One region of the Xenorhabdus cabanillasii genome, then DNA from elsewhere that is predicted to be linked to it. Evidence: predicted binding sites of a transcription regulator. Region 1 holds the regulator's gene; each other region holds the start of a gene.

Region 1 (3,957 bases):
GGCCAGTTAACAATGAAAGTTACACTCAAAAACATCCCCAAAACTAAGCAATACCAGCAGCTAATATAATGTGATATGGAGCGACCACAATGATTATCCCGTGGCAACAAGTAGAACCCGATACTCTACTCAACTTGATCGAAAGTTTTGTCTTGCGGGAAGGCACCGATTACGGTGAACTTGAAAAAACACTGGAACAAAAAGTACAGGATGTAAAACGCCAGCTTGAGCGAGGTGAAGTCCTGCTGGTTTGGTCTGAATTGCATGAGACTGTCAATATCATGCCTAAGGAGATGTTCCGTCCATAGTTTCATATCATTTCCGGCTCAATAGCATTTCATTCAACATCTGTTTGTTTTATTAGCCTAATACTGCTGATGACGAGAAAGCTCATCCCAACTTTTTATGATAAGGAGTCTGTTCTTATGTCTGCCAAACACCCTGTCATCGCCATAACCGGCTCCAGCGGAGCCGGAACAACCACCACCAGTGTGGCATTTCGCAAGATTTTCCAACAACTCGGCATCACTGCCGCACTTATCGAAGGGGATAGTTTCCACCGTTATACCCGCCCTGAAATGGACGCAGAAATACGTAAAGCAAAAGAACAAGGCAGGCACATCAGTTACTTCGGGCCAGAAGCCAATGATTTCCATATGCTGGAAAAGACATTCTTTGAATATGGGGAAACAGGTACAGGACGCTGGCGGAAATATCTGCATACTTATGATGAAGCCGTTCCCTACAACCAAATACCGGGTACATTCACGCCCTGGGAATCGCTGCCATCAAACACCGATATGCTGTTTTATGAAGGGTTACACGGTGGTGTTGTCACTCCGCAATACAATGTCGCCGAATTAGTTGATCTGCTGATTGGCGTTGTTCCCATCGTCAATCTTGAATGGATACAAAAGCTCATTCGCGATACCAGTGAACGCGGGCATTCAAGGGAAGCGGTTATGGATTCCGTGGTTCGTTCAATGGATGATTATATTCGCTATATTACGCCACAGTTTTCCCGCACTCACATCAACTTTCAACGCGTTCCTACTGTTGATACCTCCAACCCCTTCTCCGCCAAAGCCATTCCTTCTCTAGACGAAAGTTTTATCGTCATCCGCTTCCGTGGTCTGAGCCAAATCGATTTTCCTTATTTACTGGCCATGCTCCAGGGTTCGTTTATTTCCAGTATAAATACTATCGTCGTTCCGGGTGGAAAAATGGGACTGGCAATGGAGTTAATTATGGCTCCGTTAGTTCAAAAATTATTGGAAGGTAAAAAAATTTCCTGAATTAAGCACAAGTTAATTATCAATAACACAGGTAACAAAAAATAATGTTACCTGTGACAAAACACCAACTATTCACCTATTTATAAATGAAAATGTAGTAAATGATGTTGTGCAAACAGATTTCTGGTAATTTGTTAACTGGTTTTATATGCTGAAGCGATACAGAAGAAGACAGAAATGTTTTCCTGTGTTACAAACAGAGTTACAAGCGAAGCTGGCAGGTTTTATGGGTCTGGATGACTACACCGATATGTTAGCATCCTTATAAACCTATATAAAATTCTTACTTGTCAGTTTTTCAGCAAGTTAATATGTTAATCTATTGACTTTATAAAGCCAGCCTGATGAGAAACTGTCAGTTTCTCAGAATATAAAGGCGGAAATAACAACAGAGGATAAAGCGAATGGTTCTCGGCAAGCCACAAACAGACCCTACTCTTGAATGGTTTTTGTCACACTGCCATATTCACAAATATCCATCCAAGAGCACGCTTATTCATCAAGGCGAGAAAGCAGAAACGCTTTACTACATTGTTAAAGGTTCAGTTGCTGTTCTAATAAAAGATGAAGAAGGTAAAGAAATGATCCTCTCTTATTTAAATCAGGGGGATTTCATTGGTGAACTTGGATTGTTTGAAGAAGGGCAAGAGCGTACTGCATGGGTGCGAGCTAAGAGCGCCTGTGAAGTAGCTGAAATTTCCTATAAGAAATTTCGCCAGTTAATTCAGGTTAATCCTGACATTCTGATGCGTTTATCCGCTCAGATGGCAAGCCGCTTACAAACAACATCGGAAAAAGTTGGAAACCTGGCATTTCTGGATGTGACAGGTCGTATTGCACAGACATTGCTCAATCTGGCCAAACAGCCTGATGCAATGACCCATCCTGATGGTATGCAAATCAAAATTACACGTCAGGAAATTGGGCAGATTGTCGGATGCTCCCGTGAAACAGTCGGCCGCATTCTGAAAATGCTGGAAGATCAAAACCTGATCTCTGCGCACGGCAAAACGATTGTCGTTTATGGAACCCGCTAGTTCCTGAAATTGCGCTTGAATTAGGCCAGTGCAGCCCATAGAGCACTGGCTTTTTGCTTTCCATCCTTCTGCTTCTCTCATCCCTTAAAAAAATGAAACCTACTGGTGCATAAATTAGTGATATAACCTGCTCACAGGCGCTTCATAAAAAATGGCCGTAAACAACAGCCAAAAAGAGGGATTAAATCGTTCTTCGTTAATATTTAAGAAAATTATTCAACAGTTCATGCCCTTGTTCACTCAGGATGCTTTCCGGATGGAACTGCACGCCTTCCAAGGGGAGAGTACGGTGGCGTATTCCCATTATTTCATCCACATTACCATCATGCTGGCTCCATGCCGTCACTTCAAAGGATGCAGGTAACGTTTCTGCGGCGATGACCAAAGAGTGATAACGGGTAACTGTCAGCGGACGATTCAATCCCTTAAATACACCTTGCTGGTTATGGTGAATTAAACTGGTTTTTCCGTGCATCACCTCACGGGCTTTAACAACACTTGCGCCAAAAGCCTGACCAATCGCCTGATGTCCGAGACACACCCCCAGAATTGGCAATTTCCCGGCAAAGTGCGAAATAGCTTCCAGCGAGATCCCAGATTCATCTGGTGTACAAGGCCCCGGAGAGATCACTAAATGAGTCGGTGCCAATTTCTCGATATCTTCAAGCTGTAATTCATCATTACGCTTCACTAAAACACTCGTCCCCAACTCACAAAAATATTGATATAAATTGAATGTAAAAGAGTCGTAGTTATCTATTATTAATAACATAGGAGTTCATCCTACTGATTTTTATAGTTTTATATATTGCGTTGTCCTATTGGACATTATGCGTTCTGTATCACGATAAAATTAGGTAAAGCAGCACCAATGGTAGCGGGACACTCATCATACCACATAGGCATTTTTAAAATAGGGGCAGGGATTACCGCCAGATAACGGCACATATTCATAGTGCGGTCTTTTTCATGCGGAAACGATAAAGGGATGAAAGAGGGAGACGGTGCTTTACCCCCCTGAAACTTCAAAAAGGTGCAATAATAGGCAAATACCGTCTCATTCTCTATCTTTCAGGCCAAAAAACGTAGTTTTCTCATCAAGTTTATTGGGAAACAACCTTTGCAGAAAGGATCACAATTGGTTTCACAGGAACATTTTGGTAAGGCCCAACATTTTCTGTTTTGACCTGAGAAATTTTGTCAACCACATCCATCCCTTTCACTACCTTACCAAAGACGGCATAGCCGAAATCACGCTGACCATGGTCAAGGAAAGCATTATCAGTCACATTAATGAAAAACTGACTGGTTGCACTATCCTTATCTGCGGTGCGCGCCATCGCAACTGTTCCACGCAGGTTACGCAATCCATTATCGGCTTCATTTTTAATTGGGGCTTTGGTGACTTTCTGTTTCATATCTTTTGTAAAGCCCCCTCCCTGGATCATGAAACCGGGAATGACGCGATGGAAAATTGTATTGTTATAAAAACCCTCATTCACATACTCAACGAAATTCTTTGTGGTAATCGGTGCTTTATTGCTATCCAGTTCAAGCTCGATTTCACCTGCTGATGTCACCAGCTTCACGTGAGTTTCGGCAGCCAATGCTGGAGCAGCGATCAC
Region 2 (3,957 bases), 2.6 Mb from region 1:
TTCCAGGATGGCCATTTTTTAGCAATGGAACTGTCAGAACGTATGACACTCTGTTTGCTTACAGCCGAGGGAAATTAAGGTGGATTCAGTCGCATTCCATTGTGATAGATGATTATTTTGTCCTTCTACTAATATCGCCCGTTTGATGGTTCGGCAATCACTGCCTGACATGTTCATCAATATCAGAGCTGCCTGCAAAGGAGGTAAGCTCGGATTAAATGCAGCATTTTCTGCATAGCGACCAGTATAAACACGATTTTGTTCATCCATCAGAGCTATACCTGAGTGGGATTGGCTATAAGGTGAATGACTCTGATTTGCCGCATCCAGTGCAGCCAGCACGAGTTCGTCGTTAGTATCCAACTGATAGTCGTGATGAATGCTATCCAGCAACAAGGGAGTATCTCCTAAATCACGTGGACCGAATGCCTCTGGCAGATAGTCAGCCAGAGTTAACCGTGGGCGATCAGGTAAACAGATTTCCAATTGTATTCCACTGTTTAATTCATTCATAAATTGGCGGCAATGGCCGCAAGGTGAGCAACTAACAGTGACGGATAGCAGTTTTTTCTCACCACGTAACCAGGCATGAGTAATGGCTGATTGTTCGGCATGGACAGTTTGCTGTAACGGAACGCCCACAAATTCCATATTGGCACCAAAATAGAAGTTTCCGCTTTCTCCTTGTGCAATGGCACCGACATGAAAGTGTGAGATAGGAGCAATGGAGCAGGCCGCAGCGAGTGGCAACAGGGCAAGTGCCAGCGCATGATCATCAAAGCCGCAACTCTGCTTAATCGACTCCACCTGCTCTGCTGTCAGCATAGCTGGAAAATCATCATTACCAATGTAGGGCAATAGAGCCTTTTGCAATTTAAGTGTAACTTCTGACCAGATAGCATGAAAACGAGCTTGCATAGAATAATCTCCAAATTAATTGAAGGTTATTCTAGGATGATTAGTTGGGTTTATAATGTGATGTATACCATATAATTAATGAAATTAATGTAACAAAGATATTATTTTAACAACTTACGTCAAATTTTTTACTATCTGAATGATTTTTTCACTTTTTGGTAACTAACCAAAAAGATGCAGTAACATAGGAAATAAGAAAGGCGCAATCAATGAAGTAATAACGCCGCAAGTCATCAGTGCCAGCGAACTATACGCACCTTCGACATGATCTATTTCAGCACATCGTGCAGTTCCTACGGCATGAGAAGCTGTACCCATTGCTAATCCTCTGGAGGCTTGGGTTTTAATTTTCAATAAATTAAACAGATTATGGCCAAAAATCGCACCTAACATACCGACAGCAATGACACAGGCGGTACTGATGGCTGGAATACCCCCAATAGAATGAGCCACTGCCATGGCGATAGGGGTTGTCACTGATTTTGGTAACACAGAAGCCGCAATTTCAGGGGTAGCACCTGCCCATAAAGCAATAGCTGTACCTGTGACCATTGCAGTAACACTGCCGATGAAGCAGATACTGATAATAGATTTCCATTGAGCACGGATTTGATGGAGCTGTTCATACAGCGGAAAGGCCAGAGCAACAACAGCAGGTTGTAGCAAATCATTTAATATCCGGCTACCGGCAAAATAGTGTTCATAAGAGGTGTGAGTCAGCAGCAACAGAGGAATGATGACTGCCATTGATATCAATAAAGGGTTGAAAACAGGAAATCTGAGTCGGACAGATAGTTTTTTGGCAACATAAAAGACAGCCAGGGTTAATGACAGTGACCACCAGATATGGTTTAGCATTTTTATTTTCCCTCCTGTTGTGATGATTTCTGTTCTGGTAATTGTTTTTTGTGATTGGTGCCGATAATGGTGCGTTCGCGGTGGACATAATGAGAGCTGTAAGCAACGGTAATCATGACGATGACGGTACTGATGATACAGGAAAGGGCAATCGGGAGTATCTGCTGGCTCAGTTGTGGATAATATTCCATGACACCAACCCCGATGGGTAAAAAGAGCAATGTCATGTTTTTCATCAATAAGCTACAGCCCGGTTTTACCCAATGAGCGGGAATAATCTGAAGCGCCAGCAAACAGAACAGAAGAAGCAAGCCAATAATACTACCGGGGAGAGAGAAGGGGAGATGTGCTGAAATGAGATTCCCTACAATGAGGCATAAATAGAGCAGCACAAATGCACGCAGATATTGCCAACCTGCCATGAGTACGTTTTGGAAAGACATAACGTATAATTCCTCAATGTAAAGAGGGTCATCATACGATTAATATTGTTAATGTGCTATAGGTCACATTAAAAAGCGGGTTCAAAAAACCCGCTTTACTGTTTTCGGAACATCAGCTTTTCAGAACATCAGTCTCAGAATATCAGGTGATTACTTAACCTGCATACCAGGCTGAGCACCGCTGTCCGGGCTTAACAGGAAAATTTCTTTTCCTCCGGGGCCTGCTGCCATCACCATGCCTTCTGAAATACCAAAACGCATTTTACGTGGAGCAAGATTAGCTACCATAACGGTCAGGCGGTTTTCTAATGCTTTTGGATCCGGATAAGCAGCACGGATGCCGGAAAAGACTTGACGAGTTTCACCACCAAGATCAAGGATCAGTTTCAGCAGTTTATCTGAGCCTTCAATAAAATCAGCCTGTTTAATCAATGCGATACGTAGATCAACTTTGGCAAAATCATCAAATGTGATGGTGTCCTGAATTGGATCATCTGCCAGAGGGCCTGTCTGGGTTTTTTGTGGCTCAATGTTCTCTTTGGAATCATCTACCATTGCTTCAATTTTGGCCATATCGATACGGTTAAACAGCGCCTTAAATGGTGAAACATCATGATCCAGCAGAGGTTGCTGGATACCATCCCAAGTCAGTTCAGTATTCAGGAATGTTTCTGCACGGGCAGCGAGGCCCGGAATAATAGGTTTCAGGTAAGTCATCAGCACGCGGAACAGGTTGATGCCCATTGAGCAGATAGCTTGAAGATCTGCATCCCTGCCTTCTTCTTTCGCCACAACCCATGGTGCTTGTTCATCAACATAACGGTTAGCGAGATCTGCCAATGCCATGATTTCACGAACAGCCTTACCAAATTCACGATTAGTGAAATCTTCTGCAATTCCCTGTGCGGCATCAATAAATTTCTGGTACAGCACAGGATCAGCGAGCTGATCTGCCAGTTTGCCGGCAAAACGCTTATTGATGAAACCAGCGTTACGTGAAGCCAGATTAACGACTTTGTTGACGATGTCACTGTTTACGCGCTGAACGAAGTCTTCCAGATTCAGGTCGATATCATCAATACGGGAAGAGAGTTTTGCTGCGTAGTAATAACGCAGACAGTCTGCATCCAGATGCTTCAGATAAGTCTCTGCTTTGATGAAAGTTCCACGAGACTTAGACATCTTAGTACCGTTGACAGTAATGTAACCGTGAACAAATACGTTGGTTGGCTTGCGGTAATTGCTGCCTTCTAACATAGCTGGCCAGAACAGACTATGGAAATAGACGATATCTTTACCAATGAAGTGGTAAAGATCTGCTTTGGAATCTTTCGCCCAGAATTCATCGAAATTCAGGTCACCACGTTTGTCACACAGGTTCTGGAATGACCCCATATAGCCGATTGGTGCATCCAGCCAGACATAAAAATATTTACCCGGTTCATCAGGAACCTCAAAACCGAAATAAGGCGCATCACGAGTGATATCCCATTGTTGCAGACCTGCTTCGAACCACTCCTGCATTTTGTTTGCTACCTGTTCTTGCAAGGTGCCAGAGCGAGTCCATTGTTGCAGCATATCGCTGAATGCTGGCAGGTCGAAGAAGAAATGCTCTGTGCTACGCAGCTCTGGTGTTGCGCCGGATACAACCGAACGAGGGTTGATCAACTCTGTTGGAGAATAGGTTGTTCCACACACTTCACAGTTATCGCCGTACTGATCTTCCGCCTTACATTTC
Region 3 (3,957 bases), 170 kb from region 1:
ATTCTGCGCAGAAAGAAGAAGAGCGTCTGCTTTCCCTGCTTTCCTATAATATTGATGGCCTGATCCTGGCCGAACGAACACATACTCCCAAAACCCTGAAAGTATTGGAAACCACTGGTATCCCTGTTGTAGAACTGATGGACAGTGTATCGCCCTGCCTTGATGTTGCCGTTGGTATCGATAATTTTGAAGCAGCACGTCAGATGACAGAATCCATGCTCGGACGTGGTTGCCAGAATATTGTCTATCTCGGTGCACGGCAGGATGAAAGAACGTTGATCCGTTTGGAAGGATATGAAACAGCAATGCGCAGTGCGGGATTACAACCAAGAAAAGTGATGACACCGGCCAGTTCATCTTACTCATTGGGTGTCCGACTCTTACAGGAAACTTACCAGAAATATCCTGATGTTGACGGCCTGTTTTGTACCAATGACGATATCGCGATTGGTGCAATATTTGAATGTCAGCGTCAGGGGATCAAAGTACCGGGAGACATTGCTGTAGCCGGTTTCCATGGGCATGATGTCGGTCAGGTCATGACCCCAAAACTTGCCAGCGTGTTGACTCCCCGTGACCAAATAGGACGCAAGGCAGCAGAAGCATTGCTTGCACGCCTAAAGGGCGAAAAACTAGAACAAACTCTTATTGACGTTGGATTTACGCTTTCATTAGGTGAAAGTGTTTAATTTTTGTAGCTTAAAATGATATCTCCCCATCTTCAATTGCGATAGGCCTCACATTTTCCTTTTTTACCAATCTTGATTGATTGCTCACCATCCTTTGCTGCTGATAATGTTGCCAATAGGTAGTTACCGGTAACATTTCACAGGTAATATTTCACAAAGAAAATATTGCAGTTCAATCACAAGGACGACCAAGTGACACAATCTGCACAAAGGAGTTTGATGATGAGCGATACCCAGCAGCCAAACCATGTTTTTATATTGATGGGGGTATCCGGCAGTGGTAAATCTGCCGTTGCCAATGGTGTTGCCCATAAACTGGATGCTGCATTTTTAGATGGAGATTTCCTTCATCCCCGCGCCAATATTAAGAAAATGGCAGAAGGTCATGCCCTGAATGACGATGATCGTCAACCGTGGCTGGAAGCGCTTAATGATGCCATTTTTGCCATGCAACGTACCAATAACGTCTCTTTGCTGGTGTGTTCTGCCCTGAAAAAACGCTACCGGGATATTCTGCGTAACGGTAACAAAAACTTGTCATTCCTGTATATGCAGGGGGATTTTGAATTAATTGAAAGCCGCCTGAAAACACGTAAAGGACATTTTTTCAAACCACAAATGCTGATCTCCCAATTTGAGGCATTAGAAGAACCGACGAGTGATGAGAAAGATATCCATGCTATTGATATCAAACCAGCTCTTGATGAAGTAATTAAAAACACAATTAAAACAATCCACCATATTACTAAGAGGCATTAATGAGTACATTAACGCTGGTGCTGACAGCTGTCGGCTCTGTTCTTCTGCTGCTGTTTTTGGTGATGAAGGCCCGAATGCACGCCTTTATCGCCTTGATGTTGGTTTCAATGGGAGCCGGTATTTTTTCCGGGATGCCATTAGAAAAAATCGCTCAAACTATGCAAAACGGTATGTCAGGCACATTGGGCTTCCTTGCTATTGTAGTCGCACTAGGAGCCATGTTTGGCAAAATCCTGCATGAAACAGGCGCACTTGATCAAATCGCCGTAAAATTACTGGGCAGCTTCGGTGAAAAACGGGCTAATTATGCGCTAGGTATTGCAGGCCTTATCTGTGCATTACCACTGTTTTTTGATGTAGCGATTGTACTGTTGATCGGCGTGGTTTTTGCTGTTGCACGTCGGACTGGCGGTAATGTGGTAAAACTGGCGGTTCCATTATTTGCTGGTGTGGCAGCGGCGGCGGCGTTTCTGGTGCCGGGGCCGGCTCCAATGATGCTGGCTTCTCAAATGGGAGCAGATTTTGGCTGGATGATCCTGATTGGCCTGAGTGCGGCAATTCCCGGTATGTTACTGGCTGGCCCAGTATACGGTAATTTCATCAGCAAATATGTCACTCTGGATTTACCCAAAGATCTGAGCACACCAAGCATTGGTAAGAATCAAATGCCTTCTTTTGTGTTCAGTCTGTCACTGGTGCTATTTCCATTAGTATTAGTCGGATTGAAAACCATTGGTGCCCGTTTTGTTGATAAACAATCTGTACTGTATCAGTGGCTGGAATTTATCGGTCATCCTTTCACCGCAATTTTAATTGCCTGTCTGGTGGCAATTTATGGCCTGGCAATTCGTCGTGGCATGAGCAAAGAAAAAGTAATGGATGTCTGCTCTGCGGCAATCCAACCAGCGGGTATTATCTTACTGGTCACAGGTGCGGGTGGCGTCTTCAAGCAAGTATTGATTGATTCCGGTGTAGGGCCTTCGTTGGGTAACGCGTTGATTGGTGTCGGCCTGCCAATCGCATTGGCATGTTTTATTCTGGCTGGCGCTGTACGTGTGATACAGGGCTCAGCCACTGTTGCCTGCCTGACCACTGTTGGCCTGATACTGCCTGTTATCGGTGAACTGGGTTATTCCGGTGCACAAATGGCAGCACTCTCTGTATGTATCGCTGGTGGCTCATTGATCTTCAGCCATGTCAATGATTCTGGTTTCTGGTTGTTCGGTAAATTTACCGGGGCAACAGAAGGACAGACCTTAAAAACATGGACAATCATGGAAACTATTTTAGGTACAACAGGAGCAATTGTCGGTATGATCTATTTCGCGATGCTGTGATGTGCTAACGGTTTTTAGACTATCATGATAAAAAATAATCCACATTGTAATTAATACAGTGCGGATTATTGAAGAATAGCCATATTACTCATATTTATTGGCAATCACTTTCCGTATTCCTGTACTTGTGAAATTAATTCCTTATTGCCATTAAATACTTTATGTAAATAACGATTATAGCCAGCACCTAATTCGGAATAACCTTTAAGATGATCGATCAGTTTGCCGGTATTAAGTGGCACTTGTGCTATTCTCTGCCTTGCACGTGAAGTACGCAGTGACTCATAAGCACGATGCGTATTCATATTTTTCATATAGGCGATGACAGAGTCTTCAATCGAATCATAAACTGAATAACCTTTAATTTTCCCTTTAGCTTTGCCGCATGAGCGACAACGCATTCCAAACAGGTTATTATTTTTCAGTGCAAGTTCTGATGTTCCCCATCCTGATTCTGCGGCAGCCTGAGTAGCAACGAAATGGGTCGGAATAATATCAACCCTATTCAACAACTGCTGCCAGTCAACCCATTTTGGTAAGGTACAAGTCATTTTGTAATCTGTGCAGATCCTCTGCAATCGCCTGATATCCTGTACAGACCATTTATGTGATTTATGGTGCGACAGGAGCCATGTGCGGTCTTGCATAATCTGTTGATTATGCTTATCAATTACAGGGACAACAATATTTAAAAACGCTTTCTTCCTGGGTGTACCTGAAGGGTATTTTCGCAAATCAGGCAAATGATGCTTTATGCCATTGTGAGAATACTCTTTCACTTTTGAGCTATTGGTTGAAGCATTGCTCAATCCAGTAAAGATTAAAGAGAGAAAGAAAGCGAAGACCGCAGTTGTCCTCATCATTCGAGAGGGCATTTGCTTCTCCTCGTTTTATTACTCTGGATAAAAAAACACACGAATATTAACAAAGCAATCAATCTATAGCTATCTTTATTCGTGATTCGTGAGGTTAATTACGTAACGAATATTAGCACGTTACTGACAATAATCTATATTTTTTACTTAATACCGTAAATAAGTGTAATAATTATTGGAATTTTATCTGGAAAATAGTGTTATTTATCACATATTTCCCTACTATTTTTTATCTAAAATAAAGAATACTTGATTCACAATATTATGTTTAACTCATTTATTTTTAATAAAAAACAA
Region 4 (3,957 bases), 1.3 Mb from region 1:
ATCCGGTACAACCGAAAACTGAAAATTGGCATGAACATTTTCGGATCATCGGGGAACGACTAAAACTTAATACAGAGCAAGCCGCCGCAGTTGGAGCCGTTCGCGCAGAAGATCAGACTTTTTCTCCCTGGTTACTTGCCGGCATCACTGGCTCAGGTAAAACCGAAGTATACCTGAGTATCCTGGAAAACATTTTGACACAGGGAAAACAAGCACTGATCTTAGTTCCCGAAATTGGTCTGACCCCCCAGACTATCCGCAGATTCAGAGAACGCTTCAATGCGCCCGTTGATGTTCTGCATTCAGCCTTAAATAACAGTGAACGATTATCAGTATGGTTAAGAGCAAAACAAGGGGAAAACGCCATTGTCATCGGTACTCGTTCAGCACTGTTCACTCCCTTCGCTCACTTAGGTGTCATCATCATTGATGAGGAACATGATAATTCTTATAAACAACAAGATGGCTGGCGCTATCACGCTCGTGATCTGGCGGTCTTCCGCGCCAAAAAAGAGAAAATTCCTATCATTCTGGGAACAGCAACACCGGCACTGGAAACACTATTCAATGTAACACATGGAAAATACAGACAACTGACTTTGACGAAACGAGCCGGTCATGCCCTGCCAGCAACCCAACACCTGCTGGATATGAAAGGATTGCCGCTGACCGTCGGTTTATCTCAACCTCTCATTAACCGCATTGGCGAACATTTGAAAGCAGATAATCAGGTCATCCTATTTCTGAACCGCCGTGGTTATTCTCCTGCTCTGCTTTGCCATGAATGTGGCTGGATAGCAGAATGCCAGCGTTGTGATCACTACTATACCCTGCATCAGAATCATCGCTATCTGCGCTGCCATCACTGTGATAGCCAGCGCCCCATTCCTCGTCAATGCCCTCAATGTGGAACAACACATCTAATCCCTGTGGGGCTAGGTACTGAGCAACTTGAAGATGGCATCACTCAACTGTTTCCCAACGTCCCGGTTACCCGTATCGACAGAGACACCACCAGTCGCAAAGGAGCACTGGAACAACAACTCACCGACATTCATCAGGGGGGGGCCCGTATTTTGATTGGCACTCAAATGTTGGCAAAAGGCCACCATTTTCCTGATGTCACACTAGTCGCTTTATTGGATGTCGATGGTGCCCTGTTTTCTGCCGATTTCCGGGCGGCTGAACGGTTCGCGCAATTGTATACTCAAGTCTCCGGTCGAGCTGGACGAGCCGGCAAACGTGGAGAAGTTGTCCTTCAGACCCACCATCCAGAACATCCACTTTTACAGGTGTTGTTGGAGAAAGGCTATGACGCATTTGCTCAGCAGGCTATGGAAGAACGTCAGCAAGTACTTCTGCCCCCTTTTGTCAGCCATATCATGCTACGGTCGGAAGATCACGATAATCAGCAGGCTCCTGCTTTTTTACAACAAATGCGCCAACTGTTTGAACATTATCCACAACATGATGAACATGTATGGATTATGGGACCGGTGCCCGCATTACAGGCCAAACGGGGTGGCCGATATCGCTGGCAATTACTGGTGCAACACTCTTCGCGCATTTTTCTACAGAAAATGATGGCAGAGCTCTATCCATACATCACAGCGTTGCCACAAGCACGTAAAGTAAAATGGAATATTGATGTTGATCCCACAGAAGGTTGATAAAAAACAGTCAATTGTTTATTGCAGTAAAAACTCCAAATTGAGCAGAAGCCGATGAAAAAACAGTGACAATTATTTCCTTAATTTGCGAAGTAGCTCTAAGAAATGATGCATATCACATTTTTTATGTAAACAAAGTAACGGGTTGAACTGTTAATCGGTTTAAAATGAATTTATTAATATGACTGTAGAAAACGAGCCGCCAGTGCTTCCCCACAGGAATGACTGGCGTTTTTTTACTTTCAGTTTTTTTACTTTCATTTCGGATAGCAATCGTTTCGCTACCTGTAGAACATGAGGAGTGAACTATGGAAAAAAAGAATTGCGCATTAGCGACAATGAAAGATGTCGCAAAAGTAGCTGGTGTTTCTACCGCAACTGTATCAAGAACACTTATGAATCCTGATAAAGTTTCTGCGCACACCCGCCAGAAAGTCGAAAATGCCGTACTGGAAGTAGGTTACTATCCGCATAATCTCGCCAAAAATTTGAGGCGAAATGAGTCCAGAGCCATCCTGGTTATCGTTCCGAATATCAGCGATCCTTTCTTCAATGAAAGTATCCGCGGCATTGAAGAAACTGCGGCAAAACATGGTTATTTGGTTCTGATTGGTGACTGTAAACATCAACAACAGCAAGAACATGCTTTTATCAATCTGCTCATTACCAAACGCATTGATGGCATGATATTACTTGGCTCAAATGTTCCTTTCGATGTCTCTAAAGAAGAGCAGAAAAATATGCCTCCCATGGTGATGGCTAATGAATTTGCACCTGAACTAGGGCTTCCTACTGTCCATATCGATAATCTGACCTCCGCTTTCAATGCCACCTATCACCTGCAAAAAATCGGGCACAAACGCATCGCCTGTATCACCGGGCCAGATACAATGCCACTGTGCCAATATCGGCTTCAGGGTTATATTCAGGCATTACGTCGTACCAGCGTTCCTATCCGTGATGAATATATAGTCAGAGGTGACTTCACCCATGAAAGTGGCGCTGAATCAGCAAAAATCCTGCTTACCCTGCCGGAACCTCCCAGCGCTATTTTTTGCCATAGTGATGTCATGGCAATTGGTGCAATGTGGCAAGCTAAAAAAATGGGATTAAAATTACCAGAAGACCTGTCCATTGTTGGTTTTGATAACATCAACATGGCGCAATACAGCGAACCGCCGCTGACAACTGTGGCACAGCCATGTTATGAAATTGGACATAACTCAATGCTTTTGTTGCTGGAACAGCTCCAGGGCCGTATGGTTTCGAAAGGTTCACAATTATTAGATGCAGAATTGCTTATTCGTGAGAGTACTTGTTCGCCTAAAAGCTAGGCAAATAACTACATGTTCAGTAACATTAGGTATCTGCTCCTTAATTTTTTAAATAACTCAGCGAATTAAACACAGTGGCACAACGAGATTATGTGAGTCGCGGGCATTCCAATCCCCGTCGGAAAGGTACTGGTAAGAAAAAAAATCAGGCTCAAGGGCTACCTAAGACGACATTAGCTATCGCCGTCACTTTGGTGGTCACATTCATTGGTGGACTTTATTTCATCGTACATACTAAAAATGAAAGTGTACAAAATACACCACCAATCACTCACCAGCTTAAAGGCCATGGTCTGCCACCAATACCAGAAGAACGCTGGAGTTATATCAAAGAGCTGGAAAACCGACCTGTTGGCCTGCCATCAATGCAGGACCCCTCTTCAACGCCCAACCAACAGAACAACAGGCCAACGGAACTGACGCCAGAACAGCGCCAGTTACTTGAACAAATGCAGGCAGATATGCGCCAGCCTCCAACACAATTAGCTGAAGTACCATATAACAGTGAGCCAGTTCCTCGCTCACACGTCCTTGTGAATCCACCGGTACAAAAACCATCTCCAGAATATACTCCACAGCAAAATCCGGTACTTCAACAGGAGAATAAACCATCGGTGCAATTTCAATCACCTCAGGCTCAAATACCTCGGTCTCAAACATCCAATGAGACCAGTAAGCCAAAGACAGCGCTAAATGAATCCAGATTAATGCTACAATGTGGCTCATTCCGTACTATAGAGCAGGCAGAATCCGTCCGTGCCAGCCTCGCGTTAGTCGGTATTGAGAGTAAGATTACAACAAAAGACAGTTGGAACCGGGTTGTAGTGGGACCGTATAAGAGCAAAGATGGTGCAGAAAAAATGCGCAATCGCATTGCCAATACCGGGATTTCCAACTGTATTCTCCGCCCTGCTGGGGGTTGAAAAATCAAAAACTTCCCCCATCTTGATCTC

Evidence for each region. Region 1 encodes CRP, which controls carbon source genes, mostly activating them, when cyclic AMP is high. Its sites were predicted from a motif close to ATGTGANNNNNNTCACAT; they were not measured.
Region 2: a site for CRP is predicted at 2,271-2,288, ahead of BDD26_RS18400 (CidA/LrgA family protein). Genes of this name have one in related genera too.
Region 3: a site for CRP is predicted at 726-743, ahead of gntK (gluconokinase). Genes of this name have one in related genera too.
Region 4: a site for CRP is predicted at 1,774-1,791, ahead of cytR (DNA-binding transcriptional regulator CytR). Genes of this name have one in related genera too.

What each region holds. Positions count from the first base shown of each region.
Region 1 covers NZ_QTUB01000001.1:1,491,798-1,495,754, reverse strand. Annotated here, with positions in the region: gene BDD26_RS07250 (YheU family protein) at 90-308, shown strand; gene BDD26_RS07245 (phosphoribulokinase) at 426-1,295, shown strand; gene crp (cAMP-activated global transcriptional regulator CRP) at 1,700-2,332, shown strand; gene BDD26_RS07235 (aminodeoxychorismate synthase component II) at 2,529-3,104, opposite strand; gene ppiA (peptidylprolyl isomerase A) at 3,436-3,957, opposite strand, start outside.
Region 2 covers NZ_QTUB01000001.1:4,094,544-4,098,500, reverse strand. Annotated here, with positions in the region: gene cdd (cytidine deaminase) at 34-918, opposite strand; gene BDD26_RS18405 (CidB/LrgB family autolysis modulator) at 1,081-1,776, opposite strand; gene BDD26_RS18400 (CidA/LrgA family protein) at 1,779-2,219, opposite strand; gene metG (methionine--tRNA ligase) at 2,370-3,957, opposite strand, start outside.
Region 3 covers NZ_QTUB01000001.1:1,666,178-1,670,134, reverse strand. Annotated here, with positions in the region: partial or broken gene gntR (gluconate operon transcriptional repressor GntR) at 1-689, shown strand, start outside; gene gntK (gluconokinase) at 912-1,448, shown strand; gene gntU (gluconate transporter) at 1,448-2,785, shown strand; gene BDD26_RS07975 (protein bax) at 2,890-3,660, opposite strand.
Region 4 covers NZ_QTUB01000001.1:167,639-171,595, reverse strand. Annotated here, with positions in the region: gene priA (primosomal protein N') at 1-1,670, shown strand, start outside; gene cytR (DNA-binding transcriptional regulator CytR) at 1,979-3,004, shown strand; gene ftsN (cell division protein FtsN) at 3,079-3,927, shown strand.